Regions from separate parts of the Methylobacterium sp. 88A genome, predicted to be linked through region 2. Evidence: predicted binding sites of a transcription regulator. Region 2 holds the regulator's gene; each other region holds the start of a gene.
The links. The regulator LexA, encoded in region 2, represses DNA repair genes until DNA is damaged. The targets are predictions, from matches to a motif close to TGTTCNNNNTGTGTTCNG.

Region 1 (7,280 bases), 2.2 Mb from region 2:
CCGAGATGGGGATGCGGATGCTGCTCATCTGCGCCCAGGCGCTCGTGATTCCGGTCAGCCTCGTGGTCATCGCAGGCCTCGCCGGCGGTCTCGTCCAGCACCCGCTTGTCTTCTCCACCGATGCCCTGATGCCGAAATTCGATCGGATCTCGCCGATGGCCGGCATCAAGCGCATCTTCGGCGTCGAGGCCCTGGTCCAGTTCCTCAAGGGGCTCGCCAAGCTGATGCTGGTGGGGGTCGTCGCGAGCACCATCCTGTGGAACGAGCGCGACCGGCTCGAGGTCTTCGCCCGGCTCGATCCGGCGGCGATGCTGCCCGCGATCCTCGGCATCGCCCTCAAGCTTCTCGGCGGCATGCTCGCCATCTTCGTGGTCATCGCCATGGGCGACGCCCTGTACCAGCGCTTCCGCTGGCGCTCGAAGCTGCGCATGACCAAGGAAGAGATGAAGCAGGAGCACAAGGAGAGCGAGGGCAATCCGGAGGTGAAGGGCCGGATGAGGCAGATCCGCGCCTCGCGGGGCAACAAGCGCATGATGGCCGACGTCCCCACCGCCACGGTCATCGTCACCAACCCCACCCACTACGCCGTCGCCCTGCGCTACGAGGCGGGCATGGCGGCGCCGATCTGCGTCGCCAAGGGCGTCGATTCCCTGGCATTGCGCATCCGCGCCGTCGCCAAGGAGCACGATGTGCCGATCATGGAGAACCCGCCGCTGGCGCGGGCGCTCCATGCGACGGTGGAGATCGATTCCGAGATTCCCGCCGAGCATTACCGCGCCGTGGCCGAGGTGATCGGCTTCGTCATGCGGCTGAAGCGCAGGGCGGCGTGAAAGCGCCACGCTTTATGCACCTTTTTTGACGAGACTTGTCCCTAACGTCCGGCGGACACCCTTGCTGCCGACGCGGCCTGGGCGCTAACCGGGATCGCTCGAGGGTGGAATGGCGCCGAGATGGCTGAGGTGAGCGGACCAACGAAACCGGTGTCGAGCGCCATCGACCGGTCGGAAAGGCCTGGGCGGGTCGGGCTGCTCCTCGTCCTGGCCGGACTTCTCGTCGGCGCGGCGGTGGGCCTGTCCTTCGTCGCCAACGAGCAGGCGCAGCCGCTCATCCTGGGTCTTCTCGCCCTGCTCGCCATGGCGGGCGTGTTCTGCCTGTTCGCCCTGGCGATCGGCGCGCTCCAGCTCGCGGGCCAGACCGGCCGCGACGACATCACCAAGGCCATCGTCGACGCCTCGCCCGAAGGCGCCATCGTCGTCGAGGATGGCGGCCGCCTGATCTACGCCAACGAGGCCTACCTGCGGATCTCCGGCGGGGAGACCTTCTCCAACCTCAGGCCGGTGGAGCGCGTCTTCGTCGGCTCGCCGGACGTATCGGAGGCGGTCTACCGCCTCGCCCAGGCGGCCCATGACGGGCGCGGCCATGTGGAGGAGATCCGCATGGCGCCCCCGCCCCAGGGCGAGACCGAGCGCGCCTTCGCCTGGTTCCGCATCGCCGTGCGGGCGGTGGAGCGGCCGAGGCTCCCGGCGACCCTGTGGACGGTCACCGACATCACCCACGAGCGCGAGCGCCAGGAGAACGTCTTCCAGGAGCTTCAGCACGCGATCGATTACCTCGATCATGCGCCGGCCGGCTTCCTCTCCATCGATCCGTCGGGCTCTATCGTCTACATGAACGCGACGCTGGCCTTCTGGCTCGGCTACGACCTCGCCACGGTCGGCTCGGGCGGCCTGCGCCTGCCCGATATCGCGCCCAGCGCCGATGTGCTCACCGCCACCGAGGGACTACCCGGCGAGGTCCGCACGGACCGTTTCGACCTCGACCTGCGGCGCCGCAACGGCCAGCCCCTGCCGACCCGGCTCTATCACCGCGTGGCCTTCGGCCAGGACGGCAAGCCCGGGCCGTCACGCACCTTCGTACTCAACCGCTCGGCCGGGGCCGAGAGCGACGAGCCGCAGCGCGCCGCCGAAGTGCGGCTCGCTCGCTTCCTCAACAACAGCCCCATCGCCATCGCGACCCTCGACCCCACCGGGCGTATCGCGCGCGCCAACGCGTCCTTCGCCAGGCTCTTCGGCGGGACGCCGCGCCAGGCCGTGCCGGACGGGCGCGGCGAACTCGGCACCGAGCCGACCATGTGGGAGGCCCTGGTCGACCGCGACCGGGCCGCCCTCGAGAGCGCCCTGGTGAAGGCCGCCGACGGGACCATCGAGGTGCAACCCATTGAGGTCGCACTGGCGGGGCCGGGGAATCGCTCGGCGCGGGTCTGGCTCAGCCCGGCCGGCGGCGACACCGCGGCTGCGGAGGACGGGTCCTCCCAGGCCGACCGCGAGCGCGTGATCCTCTACGCCCTCGACACCACGGCGCAGCGCCAGCTCGAACAGCAGATCGCCCAGACCCAGAAGATGGACACGGTGGGCCAGCTCGCCGGCGGCATCGCACACGACTTCAACAACGTCCTCCAGGCCATCATCGGCTATTCCGACCTGCTCCTGGCGAGCCACAGGCCCACCGATCCGGCCTTCCAGGACATCATGCAGATCAAGCAGAACGCCAACCGGGCAGCCAGCCTGGTGCGGCAACTGCTGGCCTTCTCGCGGCGCCAGACCCTGCGACCGGAGGTGATGAATGTCGGCGAGGCGCTGTCCGACCTGACGCTGCTGCTGAAGCGCCTGCTCGGCGAGCGTGTCGACCTCGACCTCAAGCACGGGCGCGACATCTGGCCGATCAAGGCCGACGTGAACCAGTTCGAGCAGGTCATCGTCAATCTCGCGGTCAATGCCCGCGATGCGATGCCCAATGGCGGCCGCCTGCTGATCCGCACCGCCAACATCCTCGAAGGACTGGAGAACACCGAGCGCCGGCCCGGCGCACCGGCGGGCGACCACGTCCTGATCGAGGTGCTGGATACCGGCGAGGGCATCCCGCCCGACGTGATGGAGAAGATCTTCGAGCCGTTCTTCACCACGAAGGACATCGGCAAGGGGACCGGCCTCGGCCTCTCCACCGTGTTCGGCATCGTCAAGCAGAGCGGCGGCACCATCGACGTGCAATCGACCGTTGGCAGCGGCACGGCCTTCCGAATCTACCTGCCGCGTCACGAACCGGCCGCCGAGCCCGCCCCCGATCCCGCCCTCGCATCCGCCGCCCCGCAGAGCAACGCGGAGATCGCCGCCAGCCGGCTCCGGGGAGCACGCGACGTCGAAAAGCCCGGCAGCGGGCAATCCGCCCCGCGCAAACCCTCGCCCGATCATACGGGGCAGGGCGTGATCCTGCTGGTCGAGGACGAGGATCCGGTGCGCGCGGTCAACAGTCGAGCCCTGTCGGCACGGGGCTACACGGTTCTGGAAGCCGCCTCCGGCCTCGACGCCCTGGCCCTCATCAGCGATGTCGACCAGACCATCGACCTCGTCGTCTCCGACGTGGTGATGCCGGAGATGGACGGTCCGACGCTGCTGCGCGAATTGCGCAAGCACCGCCCGGACCTGAAGGTGATCTTCGTCTCCGGCTATGCCGAGGACGCGTTCCGCAAGAACCTCCCCGAGGGCGAGGATTTCAATTTCCTGCCCAAGCCCTTCAGCCTCAAGCAGCTCGTGGAAACGGTGAAGGAGACGATCGCCCGTTAGGGCGACGTTCTCCCACCGAATGATGCGAAATCGGCACCCGGCACCTTGCGAAAAAAGAACAAAACAAGTACATCATTCGCATCCGAGGCACATTGAGCCTTGAGCTCTCCCCATGCATAAGGATGCCGACGAATGGCCCAGCCCGCGCTGAAAGTTGTGGATTCCCCGATGGTGGACAAGGACAAGGCGAAGGCGATCGATGCCGCGCTGTCCCAGATCGAGCGTGCTTTCGGCAAGGGCTCGATCATGCGGCTCGGCAAGAACGATAAGGTGGCGGAGGTCGAGACCGTCTCCACCGGGTCGCTCGGCCTCGACATCGCGCTCGGCGTCGGCGGCCTGCCGCGTGGCCGGGTGATCGAGATCTACGGCCCCGAATCCTCGGGCAAAACCACCCTTGCCCTTCACACCATCGCCGAAGCCCAGAAGAAGGGCGGAGTCTGCGCCTTCGTGGACGCGGAGCACGCCCTCGATCCGGTCTATGCGCGCAAGCTCGGTGTGCAGCTCGACGATCTCCTGATCTCGCAGCCCGATACCGGCGAACAGGCCCTGGAAATCACCGACACCCTGGTGCGCTCGGGTGCCATCGACGTGCTCGTTGTCGACTCGGTGGCGGCGCTGACGCCCCGCGCCGAGATCGAGGGCGAGATGGGCGACAGCCAGCCCGGCCTTCAGGCGCGCCTGATGAGCCAGGCCCTGCGCAAGCTCACGGGCTCGATTTCGCGCTCCAAATGCATGGTCATCTTCATCAACCAGATCCGGATGAAGATCGGCGTCATGTATGGCAGCCCGGAGACGACCACCGGCGGCAATGCGCTCAAGTTCTACGCGTCGGTGCGCCTCGACATCCGCCGCATCTCGACCCTGAAGGACCGTGACGAGGCCATCGGCAACCAGGTCCGCGTCAAGGTCGTCAAGAACAAGGTCGCCCCGCCCTTCAAGCAGGTGGAATTCGACATCATGTTCGGCGAGGGCGTCTCCAAGGTCGGTGAGCTCATCGACCTCGGGGTGAAGGCCGGGATCGTGGAGAAGTCCGGCGCCTGGTTCTCCTATGCGAGCCAGCGCCTCGGCCAGGGCCGCGAAAACTCGAAGGGCTTCCTGCGCGATAATCCGGACATCGCCAACAAGATCGAAGCGGCGATCCGGCAGAATTCCGGCCTGCTCGCAGACAAGATCCTCGAGACGGCCAAGCCCACCGAGGACGATCTGGACGAAGGCGAGGCCTAGAATTTTAGGCTGACGAGTATGAATTTCAGAGAAAGCAGCCAAGGATCTGGCTTGGCGGTTTTCTCTGAAATTGCAATCAACACCCGAATTCCTGCAAATAAGGTCGCGATAGTTATTGCTTCTTGAGGTAATTTTGTGAAAAATATACGTGATCTCAACAAACTTTCACAAAAATTTATTCGTGAGAAGTCACCAAGTAGTAATCGCAAATCCGATGCGAAAGACTTTTCCTATCGTGCACTCCAAAACCATTCCGCGACAAGTACATCGGCTAAGGTCACGACTTATTTTGATGGCATTGAAAGGCTTTTTGTCGAGCTCAGTGAACGCCATGAAGTTGTCGTAGGCGCCGTAGCCTGGCTAACAAATACTCAGATTCTGTCGGCCCTTGCCAAATCACCACGTGTTGCAATTACCGTACAAAAAGAAGACTTTCTTCGCAAAGACATCGGATTTCCGAATTATTCTCAGCAGCGGCTTAAAATTCGCTCGCTTTACAATAATCTGACCCCGTTTGACGCTGGAGATTTTACCGAAAGCTATCCCGGACAACAGGAATTTCACCCACAATACAACAGCACAGTCCAGAGTTGGCTATTCGACAATCGCGGAAACTACTATCATGGTGGCGATGCGGTCAGATGCATGGGTTTTGCAAACGACCCGAATGCTCATCAAATTCCACGGATGCATCATAAATTTTTGATATTTGGAGAAAGAAATGAAGGCTTAGTGATGTGGCCTAAGTGTGTGGTCACTGGTTCATTCAACCTCTCCCACAACGCAGTCAAAAGTCGTGAGAACGTTGTATTAATTGAAGATACGGATATTTGCCAATCCTACCTTAGCGAGTGGGCGCAGCTTTGGAGTATGTCCGAACCTTTGGACTGGTCCAGCCCAGAACCGTCGCAGGATGAAATGTACGTCGGCACTTGAGATCAACAAAATTGCCATTGAGATGCATGGAGGCCGTCAAAGCAACCTCCCTGCATAATGCTCTGGTTCAAGTCTTTGCCTAATATGGCAATATCATAACGATCAGGCCCCACAGCACGAACAGGATGCCGAGGATCGCCACGCTCCAGACGGCGGTGCGCACCTTCGGGATGCCGAAGCCGAAGATCGGCAGGTAGATCAGGCGCGCGAATAACTAGAGATAGGCGCCGAGCACCACCGCCGTGTTGTGCCGTCCGGTGACGGCGCAGGCGAGGACCAGGGACGCGAAGATCGGGAACGTCTCGAAGAAGTTCTTCGACGCCTTCTCAAGACGCGCAGCGGCTCCGGTGAGGTCCGGTGCGGTTCCCTCGCGATTGCTGGTTTTCCAGGCGAGCTATCCGCGTTGGCGCAGAGCGGCGCCGGCGGCGATGATGATGTGGACGAGGCCGAGCAGGCAGGACAAGGCGAGAAGGCGAATTTCAACCGGCATATGGGCGATCCTCGGAAGGCCGAGCTTCGGGATCCGTGATGGACGCGGCGGACCGTTCCCAGCCTGCGCGATGCAGAAAGCGAAACCGACCGTCGCGAACCGGGCGTGACTCGACGGTCCGGCCTCCTTATGAGGGCGCAAGCCACGAAGAAGCCTCGGGTCGTCGTCTCGACGGCCCAAAGCGCACGACAGAGTCATTTCACGATGAGCGGCGTCAACGAGATCCGGTCGGCCTTCCTCGACTATTTCGCCAAGGCGGACCACGCCGTGGTGCCGTCGTCGTCCCTCGTCCCCCGCAACGACCCGACCCTGATGTTCACCAATGCGGGGATGGTGCAGTTCAAGAACGTCTTCACCGGCGTCGAGAAGCGGCCCTACAACCGGGCCACCACGGCGCAGAAATGCGTCCGCGCCGGCGGTAAGCACAACGACCTCGACAATGTCGGCTATACGGCCCGCCACCACACCTTCTTCGAGATGCTCGGCAACTTCTCCTTCGGCGATTATTTCAAGCCGCAGGCGATCGAACTGGCCTGGAGCCTGATCACGAAGGAATTCGGCCTGTCGAAGGACCGGCTGCTCGTCACCGTCTATGCGGATGACGACGATGCGGCCGATCTCTGGAAAAAGATCGCGGGTTTTGGCGACGACCGGATCATCCGCATCGGCACCTCCGACAATTTCTGGCAGATGGGCGATACAGGCCCCTGCGGACCCTGCTCGGAGATCTTCATCGATCAGGGCCCTGGCCTGCAGGGCGGTCCTCCCGGCTCTCCCGATGAGGACGGCGACCGGTTCCTGGAATTCTGGAACCTCGTCTTCATGCAGTACGAGCAGATCGAGCCGGGCAACCGCCTCGCTCTGCCGCGCCCCTCCATCGATACCGGCATGGGCCTGGAACGCATGGCGGCGATTCTCCAGGGCGTCACCAGCAACTACGACACCGACCTGTTCAAGGCCCTCATCGATGCGGTGAGCCACGCCGTCGGCCGTCCTCCCGAGGTGGGCAA
Region 2 (7,280 bases):
TGTAGGTGGGGTTACCGTCGGAGCGCAGCAGGACGAGATCGTCGAGATCCTTGTTGGCCCAGGTCACGCGGCCCTGGACCTGATCTTCCACCACCGTTTCGCCGTCGGACGGAGCGCGTAGGCGGATCACCGGCTTCACGCCGGCCGGTGCCTCGGTCTGATCGCGGTCGCGCCAGCGGCCATCGTAACGCATGGGGCGGCCTTCGGCCCGCGCGGCCTCGCGCATGGCGGTGAGCTCGTCCGGCGTCGCATAGCAGTGATAGGCGTTGCCCGAGGCGAGCAGGCTTTCCGCGACCTGGCGGTGCCGATCCGCGCGGGCGAACTGGTATACGACGTCTCCGTCCCAATCCAGGCCGAGCCAGCGCAACCCTTCGAGGATCGCGTCGATGGCGCCCTGGGTGGAGCGCTCCCGGTCGGTATCCTCGATCCTCAGCAGCATGCGACCGCCGAAATGGCGGGCATAGAGCCAGTTGAAGAGCGCCGTGCGCGCTCCCCCGATATGCAGGTACCCCGTGGGGGAGGGGGCAAAACGCGTAACGACGGGTGACGACATCGGGCGGCTAAACTTGTGCGTGAAGGTGGGAGGGCGGATCGACCGGCCCGGATCGGCGCATGTAGCATGCGTTTGCGGTGACGTTAAGAAAACGTGGCGCCGAGTCGCGAGGCGGAGGCGGTGCCGCTCGTGCGGGCTCTCTCCAAAAGGGTGAGCCCTGAGGGAGACGCAGCGGCAGATGGCCCAGGCCAGCGCGCGAGCAAAGGGCGCGACGTTTGCGGGCCTGGCCCGTCCGCGATCCCCGTCGGCTATGGTAGAGGCGGCAAAACGCTGGTTCGCCGGCGGGCTCGCGGAGGAATCCGAACAGCGCCGCCTGTTTCCCTGGCTCGCCGTCGCATTCGGCCTCGGCATTCTCGTCTGTTTCACCGCCACCCACGGCGAGCCATCGCTGGCGGCACCGCTCCTCGTGGCGCTCGCCCTCTCGGCCGCCGTACCGTTCCTCGGTTCAAGGCCCGTCGCCCTCGCTCTGGTTCTCGGACTCGCCGCGTCCTTCCTCGGCTTCTCGGCCGCTGTGTTGCGCCTGCGGATCGTGGCGGCGCCCGTCCTGGCCCGGACGACCATCGCGCCGCTCACCGGCCTTGTGGAAGCCCTCGACGAGCGGGAGGTCGGTGCGCGGCTCATCGTCCTCGTGGAGAGTTTCGGCACCCTGACGCCGGATCGCCGGCCGACGCGGGTTCGCGTGTCCTACAAAAAGGCGCTCACCCTGAAGCCCGGCGATTACATCTCGGCGACGGCGCGGCTCCTGCCCCCGCCCGAGGCGGCCCGGCCCGGCGGATACGATTTCGCGCGCGATGCCTACTTTCGCGGGATCGGCGCCGTTGGCTCCCTCGTGGGCAAGATCGAGGTGAAGCCTCCGCCGAGACCCTTGCCCTGGCAGGTCTCGCTCGCCGCTGCCGTGGACGATGCGCGCAACGCGCTGACCCGCCGGATCACCGATGCCAATGGCGGGCAGGCCGGCGCGGTGGCCGCGGCCCTGGTGACGGGCAAGCGCGGCCTCATCAATGCCGAGACCAACGATGTCCTGCGCGCGGCGGGGATCTACCACGTGGTCTCGATTTCCGGGCTCCACATGGTACTCGCTGCCGGAGTGGTGTTCTGGCTCGTTCGCGCGCTCCTCGCCCTCGTCCCGGGCCTCGCCCTCATCTGGCCGATCAAGAAGATCGCCGCCGGTTTCGCCATGGTCGGCGTCACCGCCTATTGCGTCTTCTCGGGCTGGGACATCGCCGCCGAGCGATCGCTCATCATGACCCTCGTGATGCTGGGCGCGATCCTCGTAGATCGTCCCGCGCTCAGCATGCGCAACCTCGCCCTGGCCGCGCTGATCGCCCTCGCGCGCGAGCCCGACGGGCTACTCGGCCCGAGCTTCCAAATGTCCTTCGGCGCGGTGGCCGGCCTCATCGCCTGCGCGGGCACGCTCAATCGCTGGATGCCGCCACGCGAAGGCGCCAGCCTCTTGGCCCGCGCATGGCGGTTCCTCGCCGTCGCGGTCCTCGGCACCCTGGCGACGACCATGGTCGCCCAGATCGCGACGGCGCCGTTCGCGACCTATCATTTCCAGACCGTCCAGCCGTTCGGCATCGTCGGCAACGCGCTGACCTTGCCCCTCGTATCTCTGGCGGTGATGCCGGCGGCGGTGCTCGGGATCCTCGCCTACCCCTTTGCCCTCGATCAGCCGGTCTGGTGGGCGATGGGGCTCGCGGTACGGGGGATGCTCACGATCTCCGGGTGGATCAGCGGGTTTGGCCACGCCACCCTCGTCGTGCCGGCCTATGGCAGCACGGCCCTCTGCCTGCTGGCCCTCGCCCTGCTCCTGCTGACACTCCCCGTGTCGGGGCTGCGCTGGATCGGACTCGCTCCGGCCGCCCTCGGCATCGCCCTCGCCGCCACGCCACCGCGCTACGACCTCTATATCGACCGGGAGGGTGGGGGCGCGGCCCTGCGCGACCCTGACGGCCGGCTGGCAATCCTCGGAAACCCGCCCGCCTTCGTCCTCGAACAATGGCTCAAGGCGGACGGCGATTCTCGGAAGGCCGGTGCCGTATCCGCCTCCACGAAAGGCCGTTGCGATGCGGTCGGCTGCACCGCAGGGACGGAGACGCGGCGCATCGTGGCGCTTGTCAAGGACAAGCGGGCCTTTGCCGAGGATTGTGAGAGGGCAAGCATCATCATAGCCCGCCGCGACGCTCCCAAAGGATGCCGCGCCGGCCTCATCGTCGATCGGGCGTTCCTGGCGGAGCGAGGGGCGACGGCCGTTCGCTTCGGGCCGGATGGTCCTGTCGCGACATCGGCACGCGCGCCGAACGTCCGGCCTCCGTGGCGGCGGGTCATGGCCGATGCCTCGCCTGTACCCTCGACACCGGCCGAGACCGCGAAACTACAGGATCCCGAGATCGACGAAGGCGACCCATTGCCGGACACGCCCTCGGACCGGCCTCAGTAGCGGCGGACGAGGCTGACCAGGCGACCCTGGATCTGTACGCGGTCGGGACCCAGCACCCTCGTCTCATAGGCGGGGTTGGCGGCCTCCAGGGCGATGGAGGAACCGCGACGACGCAGGCGTTTCAGAGTGGCTTCCTCATCATCGATCAGGGCCACGATGATGTCCCCCGTATTCGCGGTGTCCTGCTTCTTGATCACCACCAGATCGCCGTCGAGAATACCCGCTTCGATCATCGAATCGCCGCGCACCTCGAGGGCATAATGCTCGCCCCCCGACAGGAGGTCGGGAGACAACGTGACCGAGTGACTTTGGTTCTGGATCGCCGAGATCGGTGTACCGGCCGCGATCCGACCCATGACCGGGATGGTGATGGCCCGTCCGCTCTCGTCCTGAGCCTGGGTCGTAGGCGGACGCATAGATGGCGTCGCCTTGGACCGTCCGCCTTCGACGACGCTGGGCGTAAAGCGGCGGACTTCGCCGGCGGGAGCCGGCTTCGGCGCGGGGGCGCCGGTCAGGCTTTCGGGCATCCGGATCACCTCGATCGCCCTGGCCCTATTCGGCAGGCGCCGCAGGAACCCACGCTCTTCGAGGGCCGTGATCAGCCGGTGAATGCCCGATTTCGACTTGAGATCGAGCGCGTCCTTCATCTCGTCGAACGAGGGCGGGACACCACTCTCCTGCATCCGTTGCTGAATGAATTGGAGAAGATCCAGCTGCTTACGCGTCAACATACAGATCACTCTTCCACTGAAGCCAATGGCCGCGACTAACGCCGCTGAAACAAAACACGAACATGGTAGACGTTCTGGAAGTGTTCTGCAAGGGTTCCGTTAACGCGGTGGTAGAGTTTGTTCCTGGGCGGACATTCGCTGGCATCCCGGCGCCGGAGCCCGGCTGGCGGTTCGCGCCTCGCAAGTCGGCTCCATCCCGACGACATCCCACCCCGCGAGCTGATCGCCTCGGCGTGGTCGTTCAATAGCGACGGTGCCACCGGTCGCTGGCTTCGCCGCAGAATCGGGGATTCGTTTCGATCACTGTGACGGATCGGCGAGCCAATACAGGCGCTTCGATCCGACCGAAGCCGGATGTCCCGTCTCGTTCGCCGACATTGGCGGTCGCAGCGACCAGAAACCGGCGACGATGCCGTTCAGTCGAGATAGTCGCCGTACTTCTCGACATGGCTGGCCAGGCCGAGGCCGTGCTCGCGCACCAGGCGTTCGGCAAGTTCCGCGTCGCGCGCCTCCAGCGCCTTGATGATCGCCACGTGTTCCTTGATCGAGTTGGCGGCACGGTCGCCCTGGCGCATGGCCGTGTTGCGGATGCCGCGAACGTGCATGAGCAGATTGCTGGTGATGTCCTTGATGACGTCGCACTGGCCCAGCGAAATGATCTTCTGGTGGAAGCGGATATTGGCTTCCGAATACTCGTCGAGATGATCCGACGGACGACCCTCGTAGAATTCCGGGAAATGCTCGCGCAGGCAGTGCAACTGCTCGTCTGTGGCTCGCTCGCAGGCGAGGCGAGCGGCCATGCTCTCCAGGGCCGACCAGGCCTGGATCATGCTGACGATCTCCTTCTTCGACTTCTTGATCACGAAGACGCCGCGCCGGGCCTCGAACCGTACGAAACCTTCCTGCTCGAGTACCGTCAGCGCTTCGCGCACCGGGGTGCGGCTCACTCCCAGGTTGAGAGACAGCTTCCTCTCGTCGAGCCTCACCTCCTCGCGCTGATTATAGATGTTCATATTCGTGATTGCTTCCTTGAGCGCGTCGTAGGCCAATGCACGCAAGCTCGAAGTCGCAACGATCGGCTTTACTTGAAACGTATCCGTCTTGACCATTTTCGACACCTAGAATGATTTCAACTCGCACACAGGGTCGAGCACACTTGGTGTGAAGCATGCCAAACCCGCGTTCGAAATACAAGGAACGCTTCGGGGCAAAGAAATCCTTCAACACAAGAATAGTGGCATCTCTTGTCCTAGCAATCCGGAGGACATGCATTCGGTCGTTGGAGCCGCGGCGATGCCGCACTCGCCATCGTCTCGTTCGTTTGAGTGCCGCGCAATCGCTGAAGCCCGACCAAACCGGCAAGATCATGCAAAATGGTTTGACAGTTGGTATTTGGTATGCCACCAATTGTCGAGAGATGCGGAGGGTGATCCGACTGTAAGGCGGCCTGAGCGAGGTCGTGATGAGGCTTCGGCGGATTGGCGGTGGCATCCCAGCACGCTGTCGACGTAGGGACACGCATTATAACGCATTACGTTCCTTAGCCCTTCGGTCGGGAGGTTTACGGACGGTCTTCAAGATAAGCATGAGCTTTCTGCTTGAGGAGGTCATAATTTTTTCGGTCTGACTTAAGAAAAATACGGTTTCGCCGAGACGTGCGGCCGTGGACGCCCCCGCCGCCCCACGATGGGGACGTCACCTCATCGGCTCGTCTGCCCAGCGGGTCGCAAATCATAACAAAACAGCAAAGAACCAGGGAGAGAACACGATGTCCGCTTTGGCCCAGAGAATCGCTGTCGACGTTTCGGCGGAGCCTGAGCTCACCGATGGCTTTCATCTCGTCATCGATGCGTTGAAGCTCAACGATATTCATACGATCTACGGTGTTCCCGGTATTCCGATCACCGATCTCGGTCGTCTTGCCCAGGCTGCGGGCATGCGTGTCATCTCCTTCCGCCATGAGCAGCATGCCGGCAATGCGGCCGCCATCGCGGGCTTCCTCACGAAGAAGCCCGGCATCTGCCTCACGGTTTCGGCCCCCGGCTTCCTCAACGGTCTGACGGCGCTCGCCAACGCCACCACCAATTGCTTCCCGATGATCCTCATCTCCGGCTCGTCCGAGCGCGAGATCGTCGACCTGCAGCAGGGCGATTACGAAGAAATGGACCAGCTCGCCATCGCCAAGCCCCTCTGCAAAGCCGCCTTCCGCGTGCTTCATGCCGCCGATATCGGCATCGCCGTCGCCCGTGCCATCCGTGCGGCTGTGTCCGGCCGACCCGGCGGTGTCTATCTCGATCTGCCCGCCAAACTGTTCAGCCAGGTGATGGAGGCCGAGGCCGGCGCCAAATCCCTGGTCAAGGTCATCGATGCGGCCCCGGCCCAGCTGCCGGCCCCCTCGGCGATCAAGCGCGCACTCGATGTCCTGAAGAGCGCCAAACGCCCCCTCATCGTTCTCGGCAAGGGGGCAGCTTATGCGCAGGCCGATGACGAGGTCCGGGCTCTCGTGGAAACCAGTGGCATCCCCTACGTGCCCATGAGCATGGCCAAGGGCCTCCTGCCCGACACCCATCCACAATCGGCGGGTGCCGCCCGTTCGCTCGTCCTCAAGGAGGCCGACGTCGTCCTGCTGGTGGGCGCGCGTCTCAACTGGCTGCTCTCCCACGGCAAGGGCAAGACCTGGGGCGCCCCCGGCTCCAAGAAGTTCATCCAGATCGACATCGAGCCGAAAGAGATGGACTCCAATGTCGAGATCGTGGCCCCCATCGTCGGTGATATCGGCTCCTGCGTCTCAGCGCTCCTCGACGGCATGAAGGGTGACTGGCAGGCCCCGCCGACATCCTGGACCGATGCCATCTCCGCCAAGAAGGAGGAGAACCTCGCCAAGATGGCGTCGAAGCTGCGCAAGAACTCGACGCCGATGGACTTCCACGGCGCGCTCGGCGCACTGAAGACCATCATCGCCGAGCGGCCCGACGCAATCCTCGTCAACGAGGGCGCCAATACCCTCGATCTGGCGCGTGGCATCATCGACATGTACCAGCCGCGCAAGCGTCTCGATGTCGGCACCTGGGGCATCATGGGGATCGGCATGGGCTTCGCCATCGCCGCCGCCGTGGAAACGGGCAAGCCCGTCCTCGCCGTCGAGGGCGACAGCGCCTTCGGCTTCTCCGGCATGGAGGTGGAGACCATCTGCCGTTACAACCTGCCGGTCTGCATCGTCGTGTTCAACAACAACGGCATCTATCGCGGCACCGATACGGACCCGACCGGCCGCGACCCCGGCACGACCGTCTTCGTCCGGGATTCCCGTTACGACAAGATGATGGAAGCCTTCGGCGGCGACGGCGTCAACGCGACCACGCCGGACGAGCTCTCCCAGGCCGTCAACGCCGCGATGGACTCGGGCCGCCCGACCCTCATCAACGCGGTGATCGACCCCGAAGCCGGCACCGAGAGCGGCAATATCGGCAGCCTCAACCCGCAGAGCGCAGTGAAAAAGAAGAAGTAGGCCATCGGTCCATCCGGCCGCTCCCGCGTCAGCGACGCTGGGGCGGTC
Region 3 (7,280 bases), 720 kb from region 2:
ACGATTTCGGTGTCGTCGGCGTCAGCGCCGCCCTGTTCGAGATCATCCAGCCCAACGCCTTCCAGGACTCGGCGACGCGGAACTACGCGCTCAACGGCCTGCAGCGGAACCGGGGGATCGAGTTCAGTCTGTTCGGCGAGATCGCGCCGGGCGCGCGCCTCATCGGGGGCATCGCCTTCACCGACGGTCGCCTGGTGCGGACCGAGGGCGGGGCCTTCGACGGTAGGAGCGCGCCCGGTGTCCCCGGCACCACGCTCAGCCTCTACGGCGAATACGACCTGCCGCCGTGGATGCCGCGCGGCCTGACCCTGACAGGCCGGGTCATCCACACGGCGTCCCAATATTACGATCAGACCAATCTGCAGCCCATCCCGGATTGGACGCGGTTCGATGCCGGCCTCCGCTACACGTTCCTCGGCACGTGGGGCAAACCCGTGACGGTGCGGGCCACGGTGGAGAACGTGTCGGGCGAGAATTGCTGGGCGTCCACCGGAAACGGGTTCCTGACCCTCGGAGTGCCCCGGACCTACCTCCTCTCGGCCCAGCTGGACTTCCGACGATGGCGACGGGCCCCGACGCGCCGCGCCTGCGAGCCTTCCGGCTCTGGTCGTTCGTCCATACCTGGACGAGCCTCGTCAGCATGGTCTTCATGCTGATGCTGTGCCTGACGGGCCTGCCACTGATCTTCCATCACGAGCTCGACGGCGTCCTCGGCTACGAGCCCGAGGTGCCGGCGATGCCGGTGGGGACGGCGCACGTGTCGTTGGACATCCAGGCCCTGCTGGTCTCGCAACCGCTGCATTTCGGCGATTACGGCGGCCTTCCCCTCAAGATCGTCTGGGCGCTTCTCGATCTCGCGACCATCGTCGTCATCGGCAGCGGGCTCTATCTCTGGATCGCCCCCAGACGATGGAAGACGGCCGGCGAGCGGGTGCAGCCCGGTGCGAGGCCGTCTGGCGCAGGAGCCGCGGAATGAAGACGCGCCCGCTCATCCGGTCCCGGACCTGGGCAATCCCATCGATCCTCGCCGCCCTGACCCTGCTCAGCCTGGTGATCGCCCTGATCGTCGACGGAATCTGGGACAGTCTGGCCAGCGCCGTGTTGGCCGGAATCCTGATCTACATGACCTACGAAGGGTTTCGTCCTCGGACAACGTAGCATCACGACGGGGGCGCTAAGCCCGGCGACGCCACCGCCGCTCGGCTAGGCCCCCAACTCGCGCGCGAGGTCGCCCACCCGTTTCAGGTCGGCCACGAAGGCCACGTAGGCGTCTTCCTTGGCCTCGTCCGGCAGGCGCAGGAGATAGGAGGGGTGCACGGTGATGAACCCCTCATAGGCCTTGCCGAAGGCGGCCGGGCCACGGGCGCGGGTGATGGGGATCGCCTTGCCCGTCAGGGCCAGGACGGCGGTGGCGCCCAGGGCCACGACGAGTTTGGGGGCCACGAAATCCAGCTCCCGGTCGAGCCACCAGCGGTAATGGCTCACTTCGCCGGCGGTGGGTTTCTGGTGGATGCGGCGCTTGCCGCGCTCCTCGAACTTGAAATGCTTGACCGCATTGGTGAGGTAGGCCGCGTTCCGCTCTATCCCGGCATCCGCCATGGCGCGGGACAAGAGCTGCCCGGCCGGTCCCACGAAGGGCCGCCCCTGCCGGTCCTCCTGGTCGCCCGGCTGCTCGCCGACGAAGGCGATGGCGGCATGGGCGGGGCCTTCGCCGAGGACGGCCTGGGTCGCGCCCGGCACCAGGGGCTCGGAGCGCCGGATGATGGCGTTGAGCTCCTCCAGTGAGGCGGGATCCTGGTCGGACATCGCGGCGACGGCCTTGGCGGGATTGCGCTTGGTCGGCATCTGCGGCTCCCTCTCGATCATGGCTTCCGTGCGGGCTGAGGCGGCGCGGACGAGGCCGGGAATCGCCGCAGTCTCCGGCATGTTGCGCCAGTACTTCTTCGGCATCTCCGCCCGCATGGCGGCGAGGTTGGTGCGGGCGGGATTGAACGTGCTCTCGTAGTAATCGCGCCAGCCGGCCTCGAACCCATCCGCCTCGGGCGCATCCTCGCGACGTCCCGGCGGCCCGAAGGTCAGGGTGTCGCCGTCCCAATGGGCCGAGCCGTCAGGCGTGAGGATCGACCAGTTCAGGGATCGGAAGCGCGCGACGAAGAAGGTGCTCGCCGCCTCCAGGATGTGATGGTCCGGCTCGAACCAGGCGACGAAGCGCTCGACGCCATCGACTTCCGTCCGCCGGAACCGCAGGAAGGCGTGCATCTTGTGGAGGTCGCGGGCGATGGCCTTGCGCATCCGGTCGAGGCGATGGACCAGCGGATCGCTTCCGACCTCCATCAGCCCGCGCTCGCCATGGATGACGCGCCAGATCAGGGTGTAGAGCAGGGCATAGCGCTCGGGGTCGCGGTGCGGGACGACCATGCGGATCAGGTCGGCCGCCGCGCGCGGCAGGCTTAGTGGCGCATCGGAGCCGGATTCGGGCTGGGAGACCTGTCCGAACAGGCCGGGGGCCTGCCCGATGGACCAGACTGCTCTATCGGGCGGGACCGATGCGGCGGCGAGCCGGCGCGCGGCGGCGCGGAACCCGTCGAGATCGGCGCCCTCGCGGAGGGTGATCGTTTGGAGTGATCCACCCGACCTTGTCCCCTCCGCGGAACTCCTGGATCGACCCGTCTGCTCGACGGCTGTTCCCTTTGTCAGAGGGTGTTCCACATCGGTCACGGCGGGCTCCCTCTCCTGGAAGGAGAGGGTTGGGGTGAGGTGTGGCCCATCTTCGAAGAGGTCACGCACCTCACCCTGTCCCTCTCCTTCCAGGAGAGGGGACCCGCGCTGCCCGCGAGATATATGAATATCGGAGGGCGGAGGGGGGAGAGAAGAGCGGCGTGTCATCCGACCCCGTCAGAACAGGCTCAGCTGCCGCGCCGGCTCGACGAGCTTGGCGCGCAGGTCCAGCCTGTCGGTGCCCCCGGGTCCCGGGTGATAATCGGCGGCGATCAGGAACGGGCGGGCGCGCTTGAGCCCCGAGGTGAGACGGGCAACGTCGTCCAGGCGCAGCCGCGTGTGGCGGCGCGCCTTCACGATCTTGTCGACGGCCCGCGCACCGAGGCCCGGCACCCGCAGCAGGATCTCCCGGTCGGCGACATTCACGTCCACGGGGAAACGCCCCCGATGCTTCAAGGCCCAGGCGAGTTTCGGGTCGATGTCGAGAGAAAACATTCCGTCTTCGGCGGCATCGGCCACGTCGTCGGCGGAGAAGTCGTAATACCGGATCAGCCAGTCGGCCTGGTAGAGCCGGTGCTCGCGCTGGAGCGGAGGGGATTTCAGCGGCAGGATGGCGGAGCCGTCTGGGATCGGGCTGAAGGCCGAGTAATAGACCCGCTTCAGGTTGAACGAGCCGTAGAGAAGGGCGCTCTTGCGGATCAGCGCCTCGTCGGTGGTGGTGTCCGCGCCGACGATGACCTGCGTCGACTGCCCGGCGGGCGAGAACCGGCGCTTCTCGGCCTTCGCCTCGGTGATCCGGGCGCCGATCTGCTTCATCGCGTTCTGGATGACCGGGCCGTTCTTTTCCGGCGCCAGCCGGTGCAGGCTGGCATCGGTGGGGAGTTCGAGGTTGATCGAGAGCCGGTCGGCGTAGAGCCCCGCCTCCTCCACCAGCCACGGGCTCGCCTCCGGGATCGACTTGAGGTGGATGTAGCCGCGAAAGCCGTGGTCGCGCCGCAGGGACTTCGCCACCCGCGTCAGCAGTTCCATCGTGTGGTCGGGCGACTTGATGATCCCCGAGGAGAGGAACAGCCCCTCGATGTAGTTGCGCTTGTAGAACTCCACCGTGAGGGTCACGACCTCGTCGACGGTGAACTTGGCGCGGGCGACGTTGGAGGAGCGCCGGTTCACGCAATAGGCGCAGTCGAACAGGCAGTAATTGGTCAGCAGGATCTTCAGGAGCGAGATACAGCGCCCGTCCGGCGTGTAGGCGTGGCAGATGCCGGCGCCCGTGGTGGAGCCGAGTTCGCCCTTGCCGGCCACCCGTTTGGGCGCCCCCGACGAGGAGCAGGACGCATCGTATTTCGCGGCATCGGCCAGGATGCGCAGCTTCTTGGCGAGGGCCTCGTCCATGACAGGGACATGCGCGTCGTTCGTGTTTCGTTCAAGTTTTTGTCGCGCCGGGTCGGAAATGTCGCAGGGTGCTGTTCCCTCTTCCCGCCGGGCGGGGAGAGGGCCGCATGGATCTTGTCGTCCATGCGGCGAGCGCAGGCGAAAGCCGAAGCGGGGGTGAGCGGGGGAATCCGGATGAGGCGCGTACGGCTCGGCCCCCTCGCCTTCGGCTGCCGCCTCGCTTTATGCCCCGACGAGGGGGCATGAAGCCCTCTCCCCGCACGCGGGGTGAGGGGAAGCATGACTCGGCTCACGGAGATACATCCATCACCGGCCGAGCCCGTCCTCCGCATTCACCTCCTCGTCGACGATCGTCTTCGCCAATCCGTATGAGAACCCGGCCCTCGCCATGGAGGCGAGATCCTTGTCGCGGTGGGCGGCGCGGAGGTCGGGGCGGCGGAACGGGCCGAGCCGGCGGCGCTTGGCATAGGCGCGGGCCGCCACCTCCTCGGCATCGGTGCCCTCCTCCTCGCCCCGGTCGCGCTCGGTCTCCAGGGTTTCGGCGATGAGCGTCCGGTCGACCCCCTTGGCGGCGAGCTTGGCCGAGAGGCCGCGGGCGGAGGCCCCGCGCCGGCGCAGGGTCGCCGCCCGCGCGGCGGTGAACCGGGCGTCGTCCACGAGGCCGGAGGAACGGGCGCGCTCCACGATGGCGGCGACGGTCTCGGCGAAGGCGGCGGGGTCCTCGTCCCGGAGCCGGCACCGCTTGGCGACCCGGCGCTCCAAGGTCTGGCGCAGCATCGCCACAGAGGCGCTGTAGCGCTCCAGATACTGCAGGGCGACGCGCTCCAGATACGCAGCCGTGATCGGCGGCGTAGGTTTTGCCGCGCGGGGCGTGGGCTCTGCCTCGCGCGACATTGGCTTTGCCTCGCGGGGCGTGGATTTTGCCTGTCGCAAGGGCACAGTACGTCCCGCTGCAACGTTTCGAGCGCTCATCGGTTCATCACGCTTCGGACAGGTTTCAGGATCATGAGGCGCATCGTCTCGACCGTGAACCGGTTGCCTGTCTTACCCCGAGAGGACGCATGCATGTCATGCCGGCATTCCTCCTGAAGCGCGAGTGGCTCCTGGTCGCGCTCGGCCTCGGCTTCGCCGTTCTCGCGGCCGCCGTGGTCTACCTGTCGCGCCCGACGGTGCTCACCGTGGCGGTCGGTCCGCGCGACGGGGCCGAGGCGCAGTTGCTCGAAACCTATGCCCAGGCCCTCAAACGGGCGCGGGAGGACGTGCGCCTCAACGTGCGGACCTATGACGACGTGCGCGACAGCGCCGCGGCTCTCCAGGCCGGGAACGCCGATCTCGCCGTGGTCCGGCCCGACGTCTTCCTGCCCGATAATGGCCTGACGCTTGCGCTCCTTCACGAGGAGACGCTCCTCATCGCCACCCCCGAGGCCAGCGCGATCGAGAGCTTCCCCGACCTCGCGACCAAGCGCCTCGGCATCGTCGAACGACACGCGGCCGACCGGCCCTTCGTCACCAACCTCCTCGGCTTCTACGATTTCACCCCCGTGCCGGCGCCCGAGCCTGGCCATGCCCTCGCCGCCGGCCATATCGCCCTGGTGCCGCTCAAGCCCGGCGAGGTGACCGCCGCGCTGCAGGCCGGCACCGTGGACGCCGTCGCCGTCATCGCGGCCCCGACCTCGAAGGCCGCGATCTCCACGGTCCGGGCGGTGGAGATGGCCTCCCACGAGAAGAAGATCACCATCGTCTCCGTCCCCGACGGCGACGCCATCGTGCAGCGGATGCCCGAGTTGCAATCGGCGACGATTCCCGCCGGCACGTTCGGCGGCCGGCCCAAGCGCCCCGAGGAGGACGTGAAGACGGTGGGCGCTTCCTACCGGCTGATGGCGCGGGGCGGAGTGAGCCGCTACTCGGTGGCCTCCGTCACCCAGCACCTGTTCGAATGGCGCTCGAAGCTGGCGCCCGGCGCGCCCATCGCCAACCTGATGAAGGCCCCGGATTTCGAGACGTCGGTGGCCGCCACCAGCGCCCGCCTGCCCAACCATCCGGGGGCGGTCGATTATTTCGAGCGCGAGCAGCAGACCCTGTTCGAACGCTACGAGGATTACGTCTACCTCCTCGCCTTTTTCGGCGGCACCATCGGCTCTGGCATCGCCTGGCTCGGCCAGCGCCTCGCCCGCCAGCGCCGCGAGCGGGTGGACGTGGTCCTCGACCGGCTGCTCGACATCCTCAGGGACATCCGCTCGGCCACCACGAGGGAGCAGCTCGACGGCCTCGTGCGCGAGACCGACGACCTCGTCACCGACGTCGTCCAGCACGCCCGCGAGCGCAACGTCGACACCCGCGCGATGAACGCCCTGATCCTGGCCATCGATGCGGTGCACGGCGCCATCGCCGATGCCCGCCGGTCCCTCGTCACGGGCGCCGAGCCCGAGCGCCGGCCCCTGCGGACGCGGTCCGCGCGTCTCCTCAGGCTGGATCGGCCGGCGGCGGAATAGGCGCGGCTTTTCCCCTCATCGCCTCATCTCGTCGAGCATGGCCTCGACGACGTTGCTGAAATCGTCGCTCCAGGGACGGCGGCCCATGTCGGGCACGACCCGCGTCCACTCGCCCGGTTCGGCGAGCGTCCCGAGATGGGCCTCGTCGCGGGCGATGGCGACGACGATGGAGGCCTGACGGAAGCGCGGTCCGTCGATGCTGTCCATCAGGCGCCCGTCGCGGACGAAGGTGACGAGGCCCTTGTCGGCTGCCGCGCGGGCGAGGATGTGGCGCAGTTCGAGGTGCCGGTTCGAGATGTGGACGACGAGGGCGCCGTCGGGCGCGAGCTTCGCGGCGTAGAGCGCCAGTGCTTCCCGCGTCATGAGATGGCTCGGGATCGAGTCGGAGGAGAAGGCGTCGACCACGATCAGGCTCTTCCCGCCGGGCTCGTCGGCCAGGGTCAGGCGCGCATCGCCGAGGACGATCCGGGCATCGGGGGCGCAGGCGCCGAGGAAGCGGAACAGGGCGGGATTCCGCGCGATGCGGACCACTTCCGGGTCGATCTCCAGGAAGGTCCAAGCCTCGCCGGCCTGGGCATGGCAGGCGAGGCTGCCGGCACCGAGCCCGACCACGGCCACCGTGTCGAGGCGTCCGCCTTGGCGTGACCGGACGGCGGCGATCGCGCGGCCGATGCCGCC

Region 1: recA (recombinase RecA) is a predicted target of LexA. The motif match lies at 3,675-3,692, and genes of this name have one in related genera.
Region 3: A3OM_RS0119355 (putative DNA modification/repair radical SAM protein) is a predicted target of LexA. The motif match lies at 4,128-4,145, and genes of this name have one in related genera.

The regions. Positions count from the first base shown of each region.
Region 1 covers NZ_AQVT01000001.1:1,141,598-1,148,877, forward strand. The annotation lists gene flhB (flagellar biosynthesis protein FlhB) at 1-830, shown strand, start outside; gene A3OM_RS0105415 (response regulator) at 951-3,620, shown strand; gene recA (recombinase RecA) at 3,753-4,844, shown strand; gene A3OM_RS25695 (phospholipase D-like domain-containing protein) at 4,980-5,780, shown strand; gene alaS (alanine--tRNA ligase) at 6,475-7,280, shown strand, end outside.
Region 2 covers NZ_AQVT01000001.1:3,321,382-3,328,661, reverse strand. The annotation lists gene gltX (glutamate--tRNA ligase) at 1-553, opposite strand, end outside; gene A3OM_RS0115950 (ComEC/Rec2 family competence protein) at 732-2,993, shown strand; gene lexA (transcriptional repressor LexA) at 2,987-3,724, opposite strand; gene A3OM_RS0115940 (GntR family transcriptional regulator) at 4,141-4,833, opposite strand; gene oxc (oxalyl-CoA decarboxylase) at 5,493-7,232, shown strand.
Region 3 covers NZ_AQVT01000001.1:4,045,574-4,052,853, forward strand. The annotation lists gene A3OM_RS0119335 (TonB-dependent receptor) at 1-656, shown strand, start outside; partial or broken gene A3OM_RS26430 (PepSY domain-containing protein) at 770-976, shown strand; gene A3OM_RS24360 (hypothetical protein) at 973-1,158, shown strand; gene A3OM_RS0119350 (UdgX family uracil-DNA binding protein) at 1,204-2,613, opposite strand; gene A3OM_RS0119355 (putative DNA modification/repair radical SAM protein) at 2,896-4,110, opposite strand; gene A3OM_RS0119360 (RecX family transcriptional regulator) at 4,417-5,004, opposite strand; gene A3OM_RS0119365 (TAXI family TRAP transporter solute-binding subunit) at 5,172-6,602, shown strand; gene A3OM_RS0119370 (fused MFS/spermidine synthase) at 6,618-7,280, opposite strand, start outside.